DNA from 2 places in the Azospira sp. MPR-E4 genome. Region 1 is predicted to be linked to the other one. Evidence: predicted binding sites of a transcription regulator. Region 1 holds the regulator's gene; the other holds the start of a gene.
What was found. The regulator sigma-54, encoded in region 1, starts transcription at its own class of promoters, with help from an activator protein. The targets are predictions, from matches to a motif close to TGGCACGCTTNCTGCTNA.
Positions count from the first base shown of each region.

Region 1 (7,006 bases):
CGGCTTCGCACTTCTTGATGAAGGAGGCCTTGGCGGCACCGGCCAGCTTCTTCTCCGCGGCCTTGGACTGGCACTCCGCATTGGCGGCGGGAGCATCGGCGGTCTTGCCGGAGAGGCAGGTCTTCATGAATCCCTTGCGCTCGTCGCCCTTGAGGCCCTTCTCGCCGGCTTCCTTGTTGCAGTTCTTCATGCGCTCCTGCTGGGGCGTCGGCGCTTTGGCCGCGTCGGCGGCGCCGGCAACGGGAGCCAGGCCGATACAGGCCAGGGAAAACAGGGCTAGCAGCATCTTTTTCATGGTGTCTCCGTCAGTGGTCAGGCAGGGCTTACCACTATGCGTTCGTCAAATATCGTCGTCAAGCAGCAGCTTCTGCTGCCGGGTGATGAATTCCTGCATGTTGTCGATGCCGCGCAGCTGCAGGATGCTGTTGCGCACCGCCGCCTCCAGCAGCACCGCCAGGTTGCGCCCGGCAGCCACCGGAATGACCACCTTGCGCACGGCCACGCCGAGGATCTCCTGGGTCTGGGCATCCAGGGGCAGGCGCGGCGCATCCACCCCGGCCACCGGCTTTTGCAGGTGCACGATCAGCTTTAGCTTCATTTTCCGCCGGGAGGCGGTCTCGCCGAAGATGGTGCGGATATTGAGCAGGCCCAGGCCCCGCACTTCGAGGAAGTCCCGCAGCATGCCAGGGCAACGGCCCTCGATGGTGGCGGGAGCGATGCGGGCCAGTTCCACCACGTCGTCGGCGACCAGACCGTGGCCCCGGGAAATCAGTTCCAGGGCCAGTTCGGACTTGCCGACGCCGGAATCGCCGGTGATGAGGACGCCCATGCCCAGCACGTCCATGAAGACGCCATGCACCGACACCGTGTCCGCCAGGCGGCGGGAGAGGTAGATGCGCAGCAGGTCGATCACGGCCGAGCAGGGTTTGGCGGTGGTGAACAGGGGCGTGCCGGTGCTCTCGCAGCCCTCCAGCACGGCCGGCAGCACTTCCAGGCCCTCGGCGACGATGACGGCAGGGGGCTGGGCGGCGAAAATTTCGTTCATCTGCGCCTTGAGGCGCTCAGGATTGACGCGGCTCAGCCACTGGTACTCGGCGGCGCCGATGACCTGCAGGCGTTCCGGGTGGATCAGGTTGAGGTGGCCGACCACGTCGGCGCCGTAGTTGCCCCGCTCCCGGATCTCGATGGAGCGTTCGGCACCCTGGGCCGCGACCCAGGTCAGGGACAGCTTGTCCTGGTGGTCCTCAAACAGCTGGCTGATGGAGATTTGCCGCATGGTTCCCCCAGTCGGTGAACAGGCGGTGGGCGTCGTCGGTGTTGTCGCAGGCGCCCAGGGCCTCGCGGAAGGCCCGGTCGGAGAAACGCTGGGCCAGCTCGGAAAGAATCTGCAGATGCTGCTCGGTGGCCTGTTCCGGCACCAGCAGCACGAACATCAGGCCGACGGGCTTGCCATCGGGGGAATCGAAAGGCACCGGGGCGGACAGGCGCATGAAGGCGCCGGCGGCTTCCTTGAGCCCCTTGATGCGGCCGTGGGGAATGGCAACCCCCTGGCCCAGGCCGGTGGAACCGAGTTTTTCCCGGGCGAAGAGGCTGTCGAAAACCGTGGCCCGGGCGATGCCCAGGTTGTTCTCGAACAGCAGTCCGGCCTGCTCGAATGCCCGCTTCTTGCTGCTGGCTTCGAGGTCCAGCAGGATGTGGGCGGGAGGGAGGAGTTTGGCGATCAGATCCATGGGGCGGGAACCTTCCCCGAACAGCGGGATGGCGGCGGCAGGGCCGGTTGGAGACTGGGATTCAGGCAGGATACCTGGCGAAAAGTGGCGGGATCATAACGGAAAACGACCCCGCCGCCTATGCCTTTCATCCCAGTCCCGGAGAGGGAATCAGATCACTCTTCGATGTGATTCTTGATGGTGTCGCGGTGGTGATCCTGGGCCTTCTGCTTGTACTTCTGCACCTGGCGGTCCAGCTTGTCGATCAGGGTGTCCACGGCGGCATACAGGTCGGCATCCTCGGCATCCACGTGGATGTCCTTGCCGGGCACGCGCACGGTGACTTCAGCCTTCTGCTTCAGCTTTTCCACGGTGAGGATGACGTTGACGTCGATGACGCTGTCGAAGTGACGCGTAACCCGCTCCAGCTTGGCAGTGACGTAGTCGCGGATCGCCGGGGTGACTTCCAGGTGATGTCCGGTGATGTGCAGGTTCATGGCTCGCTCCTTTTTTAGATGGACTTGCGTAGGTTGGCCGGCGAAATGTTGAGCGCTTCTCTGTATTTTGCAATGGTTCGACGCGCCACAACAATGCCTTGTTGGCCAAGAATTTCGGATATTTGACTGTCCGAAAGGGGTTTTTTGGGGTCTTCGGCCGCCACCAGCTGCTTGATCAGGGCCCGGATGGCGGTGGCCGAACAGGCGCCCCCCGTATCCGTGGCCACGTGGCTGCCGAAGAAATACTTGAGTTCGAAAATGCCCCGGGGGGTGGCCATGTACTTCTGGGTGGTCACCCGGGAAACGGTGGATTCGTGCAGGCCCAGGGTTTCGGCGATTTCCCGCAGTACCAGGGGACGCATGGCCACCTCGCCGTGTTCGAAGAACTGGCGCTGGCGGTCCAGGATGGCCTGGGACACGCGCAGGATGGTGTCGAAACGCTGCTGCACGTTCTTGATCAGCCAGCGGGCCTCCTGCAGCTGGCCGGAGAGGCTGGAGCCGCGCTGCTTGGAGAGGATCTCGGCGTAGAGCCGGTTGATGCGCAGGCGCGGGTAGGCGTCCGGATTGATGCTGGCGGTCCACTGGTTGCGCACCTTCTTCACCACCACGTCCGGGGTGATGTAGCGGGCATCCAGGGGCGCGTACTGGGCGCCGGGCCGGGGGTTGAGGCTCTTCACCAGGTTGGTGACGGCGCGCAGGCGCTCGTCGTCGCAGCCCAGCAGCTTCTTCAGCTTGGTGAAGTCCCGGCCGGCCAGCAGTTCCAGATGATGGCGCACCAGCTTCAGGGCCTGGTCCCGCACCTCGTCGGCCGGCAGGGCTTCCAGCTGCAGGGCCAGGCATTCGCCCGGAGTGCGGGCGCCGACACCGGTCGGGTCCAGGTGCTGCAGGTGGCGCAGGGCGATCTGCAGGTCGTCCAGGTCGATTTCCAGCTCTTCCGGCAGGGCTTCCTGCAGCTCCTCCAGGGGCTGGGTCAGGTAGCCGTCCTCGTCCAGAGCCTCGATCAGGAAGCTGACCAGCTGCCGGTCCCGCTCGGAGAGCTGCATCAGGCCCAGCTGCCAGTTGAGGTGGTCGCGCAGGGAGGTGTTGGCGGCCTGCACTTCCTGGAAGTCGGAATCCTCGTCCTCGTCGCGGGAGGCGGAAGGGTAGCTGCCTTCGGCAAACCAGTCCTCGCCCTCGCCCAGGCTGTCCCGGCTGTCGTCCCGGACTTCTTCGGGGCCGTGACTGTCGGCGCCTTCACCGGATTCGCCGCTATCGCCTTCCCGCGGGCCTTCGGCAGCGGCCTCGGCCGTACTGCCGGCGTATTCGCCTTCGCTCCCGCTGTAGGAGGGCTCGTAGTTCTCGTCCTCGCGCTCCAGCAGGGGGTTTTCCAGCAGATACTTCTCCAACTCCTGCTCCAGCTCGAGCGTCGACAGCTGCAGCAGCCGGATGGACTGCTGCAGCTGTGGCGTCAGGGCCAGGTGCTGCGAGAGTTTGAGTTGGAGGGTTGGTTTCATGGACCCGGGGCCGAAGGGGCCGGCGGCAATGAGCGGGTTGAGGGAAAGACTCGGAGACTGGGCTCGTCAGAGACGGAAGCTCTCGCCCAGATATACTTTTCGGACGTCTTCATTATAAACGATCTCATCCGGGCGGCCAGACGCCAGCACCCGGCCCTCATTGATGATGTAGGCCCGGTCGCAGATGCCCAGGGTCTCACGCACGTTGTGGTCGGTGATGAGCACGCCGATGCTGCGGTCCTTGAGGAAACGGATGATCTTCTGGATTTCCAGCACGGCGATGGGGTCCACGCCGGCGAAGGGCTCATCCAGCAGGATGAAACGGGGAGAGGTGGCCAGGGCCCGGGCGATTTCCACCCGGCGGCGCTCGCCACCGGACAGGGCGGCGGCATTGGAAGCGCGAATGTGGCCGATGTGCAGCTCTTCCAGCAGTTCCTCCAGGCGCAGGTCGATCTCGTGCTTGGGCAGCTTCTGCAGTTCCAGCACGGCGCGGATGTTCTCCTCCACGTTGAGCTTGCGGAAGACGGAAGCCTCCTGGGGCAGGTAGGAAATGCCCAGATGGGCCCGCTTGTGGATGGGGAAGTGGGTCACTTCCTGATTCTGCAGCTGGATGGAGCCGCCGTCGGAGGGCACCAGGCCGACGATCATGTAGAAACAGGTGGTCTTGCCGGCACCGTTGGGGCCCAGCAGGCCCACCACCTCACCGCTGCCCACCTCGAAGGACACGTCATGCACCACGGTGCGGGACTTGTAGCGCTTTTTCAGGTTGTTGGCGGAAAGCTTGGCGATGAGGTCGGGGTTCTGCTCGGACATGGGCTATCGGATTCTATGAATGCGGGGGCGTAAAGGCATTGTGCCAGAGGTGTCGCCCGGGGGTTCTACCAGTCGCTGCCGGACTCGTCGTCCCAGCCGCCCTGCAGCACCTGGCGGACGGTGGCGGCGGCAAAGCCGCGGCTGAGGAGGAAGCGGGTCTGTTTGGCCCGCTCGGCCAGATCGGCGGGCAGGGCGGCGAATTTCTTCTGCCACACCTGGCGCGCCCGTTCCAGCTCGCTGCCGCCCTGGGCCAGGGCCGCGGCGACGGTTTCCTCGGCCACGCCCTTCTGCCGCAGCTCCTGGGCCAGCCGGGCATCGCCGTAGCGGCGGGCGCGGATGGCGACCCTTTCACTGGCATAGCGGGCATCGGAAAGCTGGCGGCGGGCCGCCAGGTCGTCCAGCAGGGTCTCCAGCTCAGCCTCGGATTCTGCGTGGGGCGCCAGCTTGCGGGCCAGTTCGGCCCGGCTGTACTCCCGCCGCGCCAGCAGCCCCAGGGCCCGCTGGCGCAGGCTCGGGGTCATTCCCCGGCAGCGGCCGCCGGGGCGGGATTGGCCACGCCCAGGGCTTCCCGGATCTTGCCTTCAATTTCCTGGGCAATGGCCGGGTTGGCCTTGAGGAATTCCCGGGAGTTGTCCTTGCCCTGGCCGATTTTCTCGCCCTTGTAGGAGTACCAGGCGCCGGACTTCTCGATCAGCTTGTTGGCCACCCCCAGTTCGATGATCTCGCCCTCGCGGGAGATGCCTTCGCCGTAGAGGATGTCGAACAGGGCTTCGCGGAAGGGCGGGGAGACCTTGTTCTTCACCACCTTGACGCGGGTTTCGTTGCCGATCACCTCGTCACCCTTCTTGATGCCGCCGATACGGCGGATATCCAGGCGCACGGAGGCGTAGAACTTGAGCGCGTTGCCGCCGGTGGTGGTTTCCGGGGAACCGAACATCACCCCGATCTTCATGCGGATCTGGTTGATGAAGATGACCAGGGTATTGGTCTTCTTGATGTTGGCGGTGAGCTTGCGCAGGGCCTGGCTCATCAGGCGGGCGTGCAGGCCCATCATGGAATCGCCCATCTCGCCTTCGATTTCGGCCTTGGGGGTGAGGGCGGCCACGGAGTCCACCACGATCACGTCCACACCGCCGGAACGCACCAGCATGTCGGCGATTTCCAGGGCCTGTTCGCCGTTGTCCGGCTGGGAGATGAGCAGCTCGCCGATGTTCACGCCCAGCTTCTGGGCGTACTGGGGATCGAGGGCGTGTTCCGCGTCGATAAAGGCGGCGGTGCCGCCCAGCTTCTGCATCTCGGCCACGACCTGCAGGGTCAGGGTGGTCTTGCCGGAGGATTCCGGACCGTAGATTTCCACCACCCGGCCCCGGGGCAGGCCGCCCACGCCGAGGGCCACGTCCAGGCCCAGGGAGCCGGTGGACACCACGTCCACACCCTTGTCCACTTCGGTCTCGCCCATCTTCATGATGGCGCCCTTGCCGAACTGCTTTTCGATCTGCGCCAGTGCGGCGGTTAGTGCTTTGGCCTTGTTGTCGTCCATGACTGAATTCCCCAAAATCAAGCGGCTGATTATGGCACAAACCCTCCGGCCTACGCCAAGTTACCCGGACTACGTGTTATCCCCAGCATCAAAGGCCTTGGAACACCGCGGCAAAGCAGGGAAAATGGCGCAAATTATGCTAAAGCGATTATTGGCGCCCCCGGCCGCCGCTCCCCTCCCCGCTGCCCGCCTGCCCCTGCTCCCGGGGCTGCTGCTGGTGTTTGCCGCCTATCTGGCGGTGGCCCAGCTGACCATGGCCATCGGCACTGCCGGCCACGGCCTCTTCGTGCCCTTCTGGCCCCCCGCCGGCATTGCCCTGGCCGCCCTCGTCCTGGGCGGCGGCCGGCTGTGGCCGGCAGTGCTGCTGGCCACCCTGGGCAGCGCCCTCATCAGCGGCTTTGCTCCCCTCACCGGCCTGCTCATGGGCGCCGGCAACGCCCTCGGCGCCTGGGCCGGCTACCGTCTGCTGCGGGGTCCCCTGCAGTTCGATCCGCGCCTGGGCCGCCCCCAGGACGTGCTGCACCTGTGTTTCAGCGCCCCCGTGCTGGGCGGCGCCATCAGCGCCAGCCTGGGCGTCGGTGCCCTGAGCCTGGGCGGCAGCCTGGAGCCGGCCCAGCTGCTGCCCGCCTGGCGCGGCTGGTGGGTGGGCGACCTGGCCGGCACCCAGCTGCTGGCCCCCCTGCTGCTGGCCTGGCTGCAGCCCCGGGAAGGCCTGGACCAGGGCCGCTGGCGCCATCTGGCGGTGGCGGCGGTGGTCGCCGCCGCCCTCAGCAGCCTGTGGTTCTTCTCCGAGCGGGCCCCCGAATCCTTTGCCTACGCCGGCCTGCTGCTCCTGCTGACCCTGATCTGGATCGCCTTCAGCTGCGAGTTGCGCCTGGTGACCCTGGCCCTGGCCACCACGGCCCTGACGGCCGCCGTCTTCGCCGCCCTGGGCACCGGCCCCTTCGCCAATAT
Region 1 covers NZ_JBXAST010000016.1:18,603-25,608, reverse strand. Annotated here, with positions in the region: gene AC1RTA_RS07160 (PsiF family protein) at 1-295, opposite strand, end outside; gene hprK (HPr(Ser) kinase/phosphatase) at 341-1,276, opposite strand; gene ptsN (PTS IIA-like nitrogen regulatory protein PtsN) at 1,245-1,730, opposite strand; gene hpf (ribosome hibernation-promoting factor, HPF/YfiA family) at 1,886-2,206, opposite strand; gene AC1RTA_RS07140 (RNA polymerase factor sigma-54) at 2,221-3,699, opposite strand; gene lptB (LPS export ABC transporter ATP-binding protein) at 3,766-4,512, opposite strand; gene recX (recombination regulator RecX) at 4,578-5,033, opposite strand; gene recA (recombinase RecA) at 5,030-6,052, opposite strand; gene AC1RTA_RS07120 (PAS domain S-box protein) at 6,189-7,006, shown strand, end outside.

Region 2 (7,006 bases), on a different contig from region 1:
CGGTGGAAGTGGATATTTCCAAGCTGGAACCGGGTCAGATGATGACCGTGGAATGGCGTGGCAAGCCGGTGTGGATCATCAACCGCACCAAGGACATGCTGGACACCCTGCCCAAGCTGGCCGATGCCGTCGCCGATCCCAAGTCCGAAAAAGAGCAGCAGCCCGCCTACTGCCAGAACGAAACCCGCTCCATCAAGCCCGAAGTGCTGGTGGCCGTGGGTATCTGTACCCACCTGGGCTGTTCTCCTTCCGCCAAGTTCAAGCACGGCGCCGAAGAGGGCATGTCCGGTGACTGGCTGGGCGGCTTCCTGTGCCCCTGCCACGGTTCCACCTTCGACTTTGCCGGCCGCGTTTACAAGGCCAAGCCGGCTCCGACCAACCTGGAAGTTCCGCCGCACATGTATCTGTCCGATACCCGCATCCTGATCGGCGAAGACAAGAAGGGGGCGTAAGGAATGGCTGCCAATACCAATTTCGAAAAGTACAAGTCCGACGGTTCCATCGGCGGCAACGTGCTGGAGTGGGTCGATGCCCGCTTCCCCGCCACTTCCATGTGGAAGGGCCACCTGTCCGAGTACTACGCACCGAAGAACTTCAACTTCTGGTACTTCTTCGGCTCCCTGGCCCTGCTGGTCCTGGTGCTGCAGATCGTCACCGGCATCTTCCTGGTGATGCACTTCAAGCCGGATGCTTCCCTGAACGCCGCCGGCGTGCCCGTGGCTTTCGCCTCCGTCGAGTACATCATGCGCGACGTGCCCTGGGGCTGGCTGATCCGCTACATGCACTCCACCGGTGCTTCCGCCTTCTTCATCGTCGTCTTCCTGCACATGTTCCGCGGCATGCTCTACGGTTCCTACCGCAAGCCCCGCGAGCTGATCTGGCTGTTCGGCGTCGGCATCTTCCTGTGCCTGATGGGCGAAGCCTTCTTCGGCTACCTGCTGCCCTGGGGCCAGATGTCCTTCTGGGGCGCCCAGGTGATCGTGAACCTGTTCTCCGCCATTCCCCTGATCGGACCGGACCTGTCCGTCTGGCTGCGCGGTGACTTCGTGGTGGGCGATGCAACCCTGAACCGTTTCTTCTCCTTCCACGTGATCGCCATGCCCCTGGTGCTGATCGGCCTCGTCGCCGCCCACATCCTGGCCCTGCACGAAGTCGGTTCCAACAACCCCGACGGCGTCGAGATCAAGAAGCTGAAGGACGAGAACGGCCATCCCCTGGACGGCATTCCCTTCCATCCCTACTACACCGTCAAGGACATCGTCGGCGTCGTGGTCTTCCTGATGGTCTTCTCCTGCGTGGTGTTCTTCGCACCCGAAGGCGGCGGCTACTTCCTGGAATACAACAACTTCATTCCGGCCGATCCCCTGAAGACCCCGCCCCACATCGCTCCGGTGTGGTACTTCACCCCCTTCTACTCCATCCTGCGCGCCATGGTGTGGCCGATCCTGGGTCTGGATGCCAAGTTCTGGGGTGTGGTGGCCATGGGCGCTTCCGTGGTGATCTTCGCCTTCCTGCCCTGGCTGGATCGCAGCCCGGTCAAGTCCATCCGCTACCGCGGTCCGATCTACAAGACCTTCCTGACCCTGTTCGTGATCTGCTTCGTGATCCTGGGCTACCTCGGTACCCAGCCGCCCTCCTACTGGGGCGAGAAGGTCTCCCAGGTTTGCTCCCTGATCTACTTCGGCTTCTTCCTGCTGATGCCGTGGTATTCCAAGGTGGACAAGTACACGCCGGAACCCGAGCGTGTGACCATGAAATAAGGACGAGAGCGACATGAAAAAACTGCTTACTGCATTGCTCTTCGCGCCCCTGATGGCGCTGGCCAGCGGCGCCGCCGTGCATCTGGACAAGGCTCCGGACGTTTCCGGCGACAACGCGGCCCTGCAAAACGGCGCCAAGCTGTTCGTGAACTACTGCCTGAACTGCCACGGCGCCTCCTTCATGCGCTACAACCGGCTGACCGGCATCGGTCTGACCGAGCAGCAGATCAAGGACAGCCTGCTGTTCACCGCCGACAAGGTGGGCGAACCCATGCGCGTCGCCATCCGTCCGGACGAAGCCAAGCAATGGTTCGGCGCCACCCCGCCCGACCTGACCCTGATCGCCCGTGCCCGCGCTTCCGAAGCCGGTCCCGGCGCCGACTGGCTCTACACCTACCTGCGTTCCTTCTACCGTGACGACAAGCGTCCCACCGGCTGGAACAACGTGGTGTTCGAGAACGTCGGCATGCCGCACATCCTGTGGGAACTGCAGGGTCAGCAAGTGCTGAACCACGAGACCCACAAGCTGGAACTGGCCGTGCCCGGCAAGCTGTCCGCCGCCGAGTACGACAAGCAAATCGCTGACCTGGTCGGTTTCCTGGTGTACATCGGTGAACCCGTTTCCGGTCTGCGCAAGCAGCTGGGCATTGCCGTCCTGCTGTTCCTCGGCGTGCTCTTCGTCGTTGCTTACGCTCTCAAGCGCGAGTACTGGAAAGACGTGCACTAATCCGCCTGACATTCAGGCTACGGCATCGCCGATCGGGGCTTTTCCCGGCGGCGGTGCCGATTCCTTTTTGAGGTAACGAGTCATGATGAACCTCTACTCCGGCACCACCGATCCCTTCAGCCACCGCTGCCGCATCGTCCTGTTCGAAAAGGGCATGGACTTCCAGGTGATCGATGTGGACCTCTTCAACAAGCCCGAAGACATTGCCGTCATCAACCCGTACAACCGGGTGCCGGTGCTGGTCGAGCGCGAGTTGATCCTGTACGAACCCAACATCATCAACGAATACATCGATGAGCGTTTCCCCCATCCCCAGCTCATGCCGGCCGACCCCATCATGCGGGCCCGGGCGCGCCAGCTGCTGTCCACCATGGAACGGGAAATCTTTGCCTACATCGAGCCCCTGGAAAAGAACGCCAAGACCGCCGACAAGGCGCGGACCGAAATCCGCAACCGCCTGACCGAGCTGGCTCCCATGTTCGCCAAGCAGAAGTTCATGCTGGGCGACGAGTTCTCCATGCTCGACGTGGCCATCGCCCCCCTGCTGTGGCGCCTGGACCACTACGGCATCGACCTGCCGAAGACCGCCGCGCCGCTGATGAAGTACGCCGAGCGCATCTTCAGCCGCCAGGGCTTCATCGATGCCCTGACGCCTTCCGAAAAGGTGATGCGCAAGTAACGAACTGACGGGGGCGCCGCCACGGTGTCCCCGTCTTTTCTCCAGGCCGGCGCCTGCGGTGCCGGTGCGTCGGCCGGACCGGTCGGCGCCATTCAGCGGAAGACTGTCATGCAACTGCCCTCCACCAAGCCCTACCTGATCCGCGCCATTTACGAATGGTGCGTGGACAACGGCTTTACCCCCTACATCGCAGTGGCCGTGGATGACCGGACCCTGGTGCCCCGCGAGTACGTGCGGGACGGCCAGATCGTCCTCAACATCAGCGGCGACGCCACTTCCCACCTCAACATGAGCAACGAGCTGATCAGCTTTGCCGCCCGTTTTGGCGGTGTGGCCCGGGATCTGTCGGTGCCGGTGGGCAATGTGGTGGCCATCTACGCCCGTGAAAACGGGGCCGGCATGGCCTTCGAGGTGGATGAAGAAGTGGAAGGCGAGGGCGAAGTGGTGGCGGATGTCGGCGACGAGACCCCGCCGGAGCCGCCGGCTGCACCGCCCAGCGGCCGTCCCCACCTGCAGCGGGTGAAGTGAGCGGGGGCTTTCCCTCCCGGGTACTCCCCGCCGCTCCACCGGAAACCGCCTCGCGCCCCAAGCCGAGGCGGTTTTTCTTTGGCGCACCAAGCTGGCGCGGGATGCGCCAAGCTGGGGCCGAAATCCAGCCGTTCGCCTGGCGGATTCGCTGTTGTTTATTAGTAACCCATTGATTATTAATGGTGGCATGGCTGTTGCTGTGTTGGGGCAGGAGCCCAGACCATGCCAAATGAAAGCCACTTCCCCCCCAGTGTCACCCCTTCCACCTGCTGCTACTGCGGCACCGGCTGCGGCGTCCTCATCGACAGCCGCGACGGCCGCATCACCGACGTGCGCGGCGACCCGGAGCACCCGGCCAACCAGGGGCGCCTCTGCGCCAAGGGGGCGACCCTGCACCTCACCGCCGCCCCCGGCACCCTTCAGGCCAACCGGGCCCTCTATCCGGAAGTGCGCACCCGCCGCGACCAGCCGCGCCAGCGGGTGAGCTGGGAGCAGGCCATGGCCGTGGCGGCCCGCCGTTTCGCCGCCGTCATCGCCGAGCACGGACCGGAGGCGGTGGCCTTCTACGTCTCCGGCCAGCTGCTGACCGAGGACTACTACGTCTTCAACAAGCTGGTGAAGGGCTTCATCGGCAGCAACAACATCGACACCAACTCCCGCCTCTGCATGTCCTCCGCCGCCTCCGGCTACAAGCTGACCCTGGGCGTGGACGCGCCGCCCAATTGCTACGAGGACATCGGCCTGGCCCAGTGCCTGTTCATCACCGGCGCCAATCCGGCCGCCGCCCATCCCATCGTCTTCCGCCGCATCGAGGATGCCCGGGCAGCCAATCCCGAACTCAAGATCATCGTCGCCGACCCCCGCCGCAGCGAGACGGCCGCCATCGCCGACCTGCACCTGGCCCTGAAGCCCGGCACCGACATCGCCCTCTACAACGCCATGCTGCACGTGCTGCTGGCCGAGAACCTGGTGGACCGGGACTACATCGCCGCCCACACCGAAGGCTTTGCCGCCCTGGAGGCGATTGCGGCGGACTACAGCCCCGCCGCGGCGGCCCAGATCTGCGGCATCCCAGCCGAGGACATCGTCCAGGCGGCGCGCTGGTTCGGCCTCTCCAAGGCCAGCCTGTCCCTCTGGTGCCAGGGCCTCAACCAGTCCCGCCACGGCAGCCACAACAACGCCGCCCTGATCCACCTGCACCTGGCCACCGGCCACATCGGCCGGCCCGGCGCCGGCCCCTTCTCCCTCACCGGCCAGCCCAACGCCATGGGCGGCCGGGAAGTGGGGGGCATGGCCAACCTGCTCTCAGCCCACCGGGATCTGGGCAACGCCGAGCACCGGGCCGAAGTGGCCCGCTTCTGGGGCGTGCCCGAGGTGCCGGCCAAGCCCGGCCTCACCGCCGTGCAGCTGTTCGAGGCCGTGGGCCGGGGCGAGGTCAAGGCCCTGTGGATCGCCTGCACCAACCCGGCCCATTCCCTGCCGGACCAGGCCCGGGTGCGGGCTGCCCTGGAGACGGCGGAATTCGTGGTGCTGCAGGAAGCCTACGGCGACACCGACACCGCCGCCTACGCCGACCTGCTGCTGCCCGCCGCCAGCTGGGGCGAGAAGGAGGGCACGGTGACCAATTCGGAGCGCCGCATCTCCCGGGTGCGGGCTGCCGTGGCGCCGGCCGGCGAGGCCCGGGCCGACTGGGCCATCGCCGTCGATTTCGCCCACCGCCTGGGGGACGAGCTGGGCCGGGGCGAAGAGGCCCGCCGCCTGTTCCCCTACCGCCGTCCCGAAGCCATCTTCAACGAGCACCGGGACAGCACCCGGGGCCGGGACCTGGACATCACCGGCCTCTCCTACGGCCTCCTGGAGCAGCGCGGGCCCCAGCTGTGGCCCTTCCCCGAAGGGGCCGAGGCCGGCCTGCCCCGGCTTTACGCCGACGGCCGCTTCCCCACGCCTTCCGGCCGCGCCCGCTTCGTCCCGGTGCAGCACCAGGAGGTGGCCGAGCCCACCGATGTGGATCAGCCCATCAGCCTTCTCTCCGGCCGCCTGCGGGACCAGTGGCACGGCATGAGCCGTACCGGCACCGTACCGCGCCTGTTCCACGGCGCCGAGGAGGCGGTGCTGGCCATGCATCCCTGCGACCTGCGCCACCGGGGTCTGGAGGACGGCGACCTGGCCCGGGTCAGCAACGGCCGCGACAGCCTGGTGCTGCGGGTGGCCGCCGTGGCCGGCCTGAAGCAGGGCCGGGCCTGGCTGCCCATGCACTGGGGCAGCCGGTTCATGCACGGCGCCGGCGTCAACGCCTTCACCGGCCCGGCCTGCGATCCCATTTCCCTGCAGCCCGAGCTGAAGCACGCCCCGGTGCAGGTGGAAAAGGCCGACCTGCCCTGGCCCCTGGCCGTGGTGCGGGCCGGAGAGGGGCCCGACGCCCTGGCCTCCAGCCTGGCCCTGCTGCAAAGGGCGCGCCGCCTGTTGCCCCGCTTCCCCTACGCCAGCGTCGGCCTCTATGGCCGCGGCCAGCCCCTGGTGGTGTTCCGCGCCGCGGCAGAGGCGCCCCTGGACGAGGCCCAGATCCGGGAGATCGACGCCCTCTTCGACCTGGAGCGGGAGGAGGGCGCCATCGTCTACGCCGACCGCCGCCGCCACATCGGCAAGCGGGCCCTGGCCCGGGACGGCCACCTGCTCGGGGTGCGCCTGGCCGGCGAGACCCAGGCCCTGGCCTGGCTCAAGGACGCCATCTCCGACGACGTGCTGGACCCGGACCTGCTGCGCTGGGCGGTGGCCCCCATCAGCACGCCGCCGGCCAAGCTGCTGCGCGCCAGCCCGGTGGTGTGCAAGTGCGCCGACATCACCCAGGCCCAGATCGAGGCCGGCATCGCCAGGGGCCTGGACCTGGACGGCCTGCAGAACGAGCTAAAATGCGGAACCTTCTGCGGCGGCTGCCTGCCCGAAGTGAAGAAAATCATCGTTGCCAAGACATCCCCCCAGGCTGCCTGAGGGAAAGACAAGGAAAACCGGGGAGACGCCCATGAATTACGCCCACTTCATCAAGGAACTCGGCCGCGGGGCCGAAGGCCCCAAGGACCTGACCCAGGAGGAGGCCCAGCTGCTCTACGGCGCCATGCTCGACGGCGGTGTGCCCGAACTGGAACTGGGGGCCATCACCATCGCCCTGCGGGTCAAGGGCGAGAGCGCCGAGGAAATGATCGGCTTCCTGGCCGCCGCCAGCGAGCGGGTGCATGCCCTGCGGCCGCCCCCCGGGCGCATCCGGCCGGTGGTCATTCCCAGCTACAACGGCGCCCGCAAGGGGGCCAACCTGAC
Region 2 covers NZ_JBXAST010000022.1:39,686-46,691, reverse strand. Annotated here, with positions in the region: gene petA (ubiquinol-cytochrome c reductase iron-sulfur subunit) at 1-452, shown strand, start outside; gene AC1RTA_RS08795 (cytochrome b) at 456-1,760, shown strand; gene AC1RTA_RS08790 (cytochrome c1) at 1,774-2,487, shown strand; gene AC1RTA_RS08785 (glutathione S-transferase N-terminal domain-containing protein) at 2,570-3,166, shown strand; gene AC1RTA_RS08780 (ClpXP protease specificity-enhancing factor) at 3,275-3,694, shown strand; gene AC1RTA_RS08775 (nitrate reductase) at 3,917-6,682, shown strand; gene ybiB (DNA-binding protein YbiB) at 6,714-7,006, shown strand, end outside.
Region 2: the regulator sigma-54 is predicted to act here: its motif matches at 3,878-3,895, upstream of AC1RTA_RS08775 (nitrate reductase).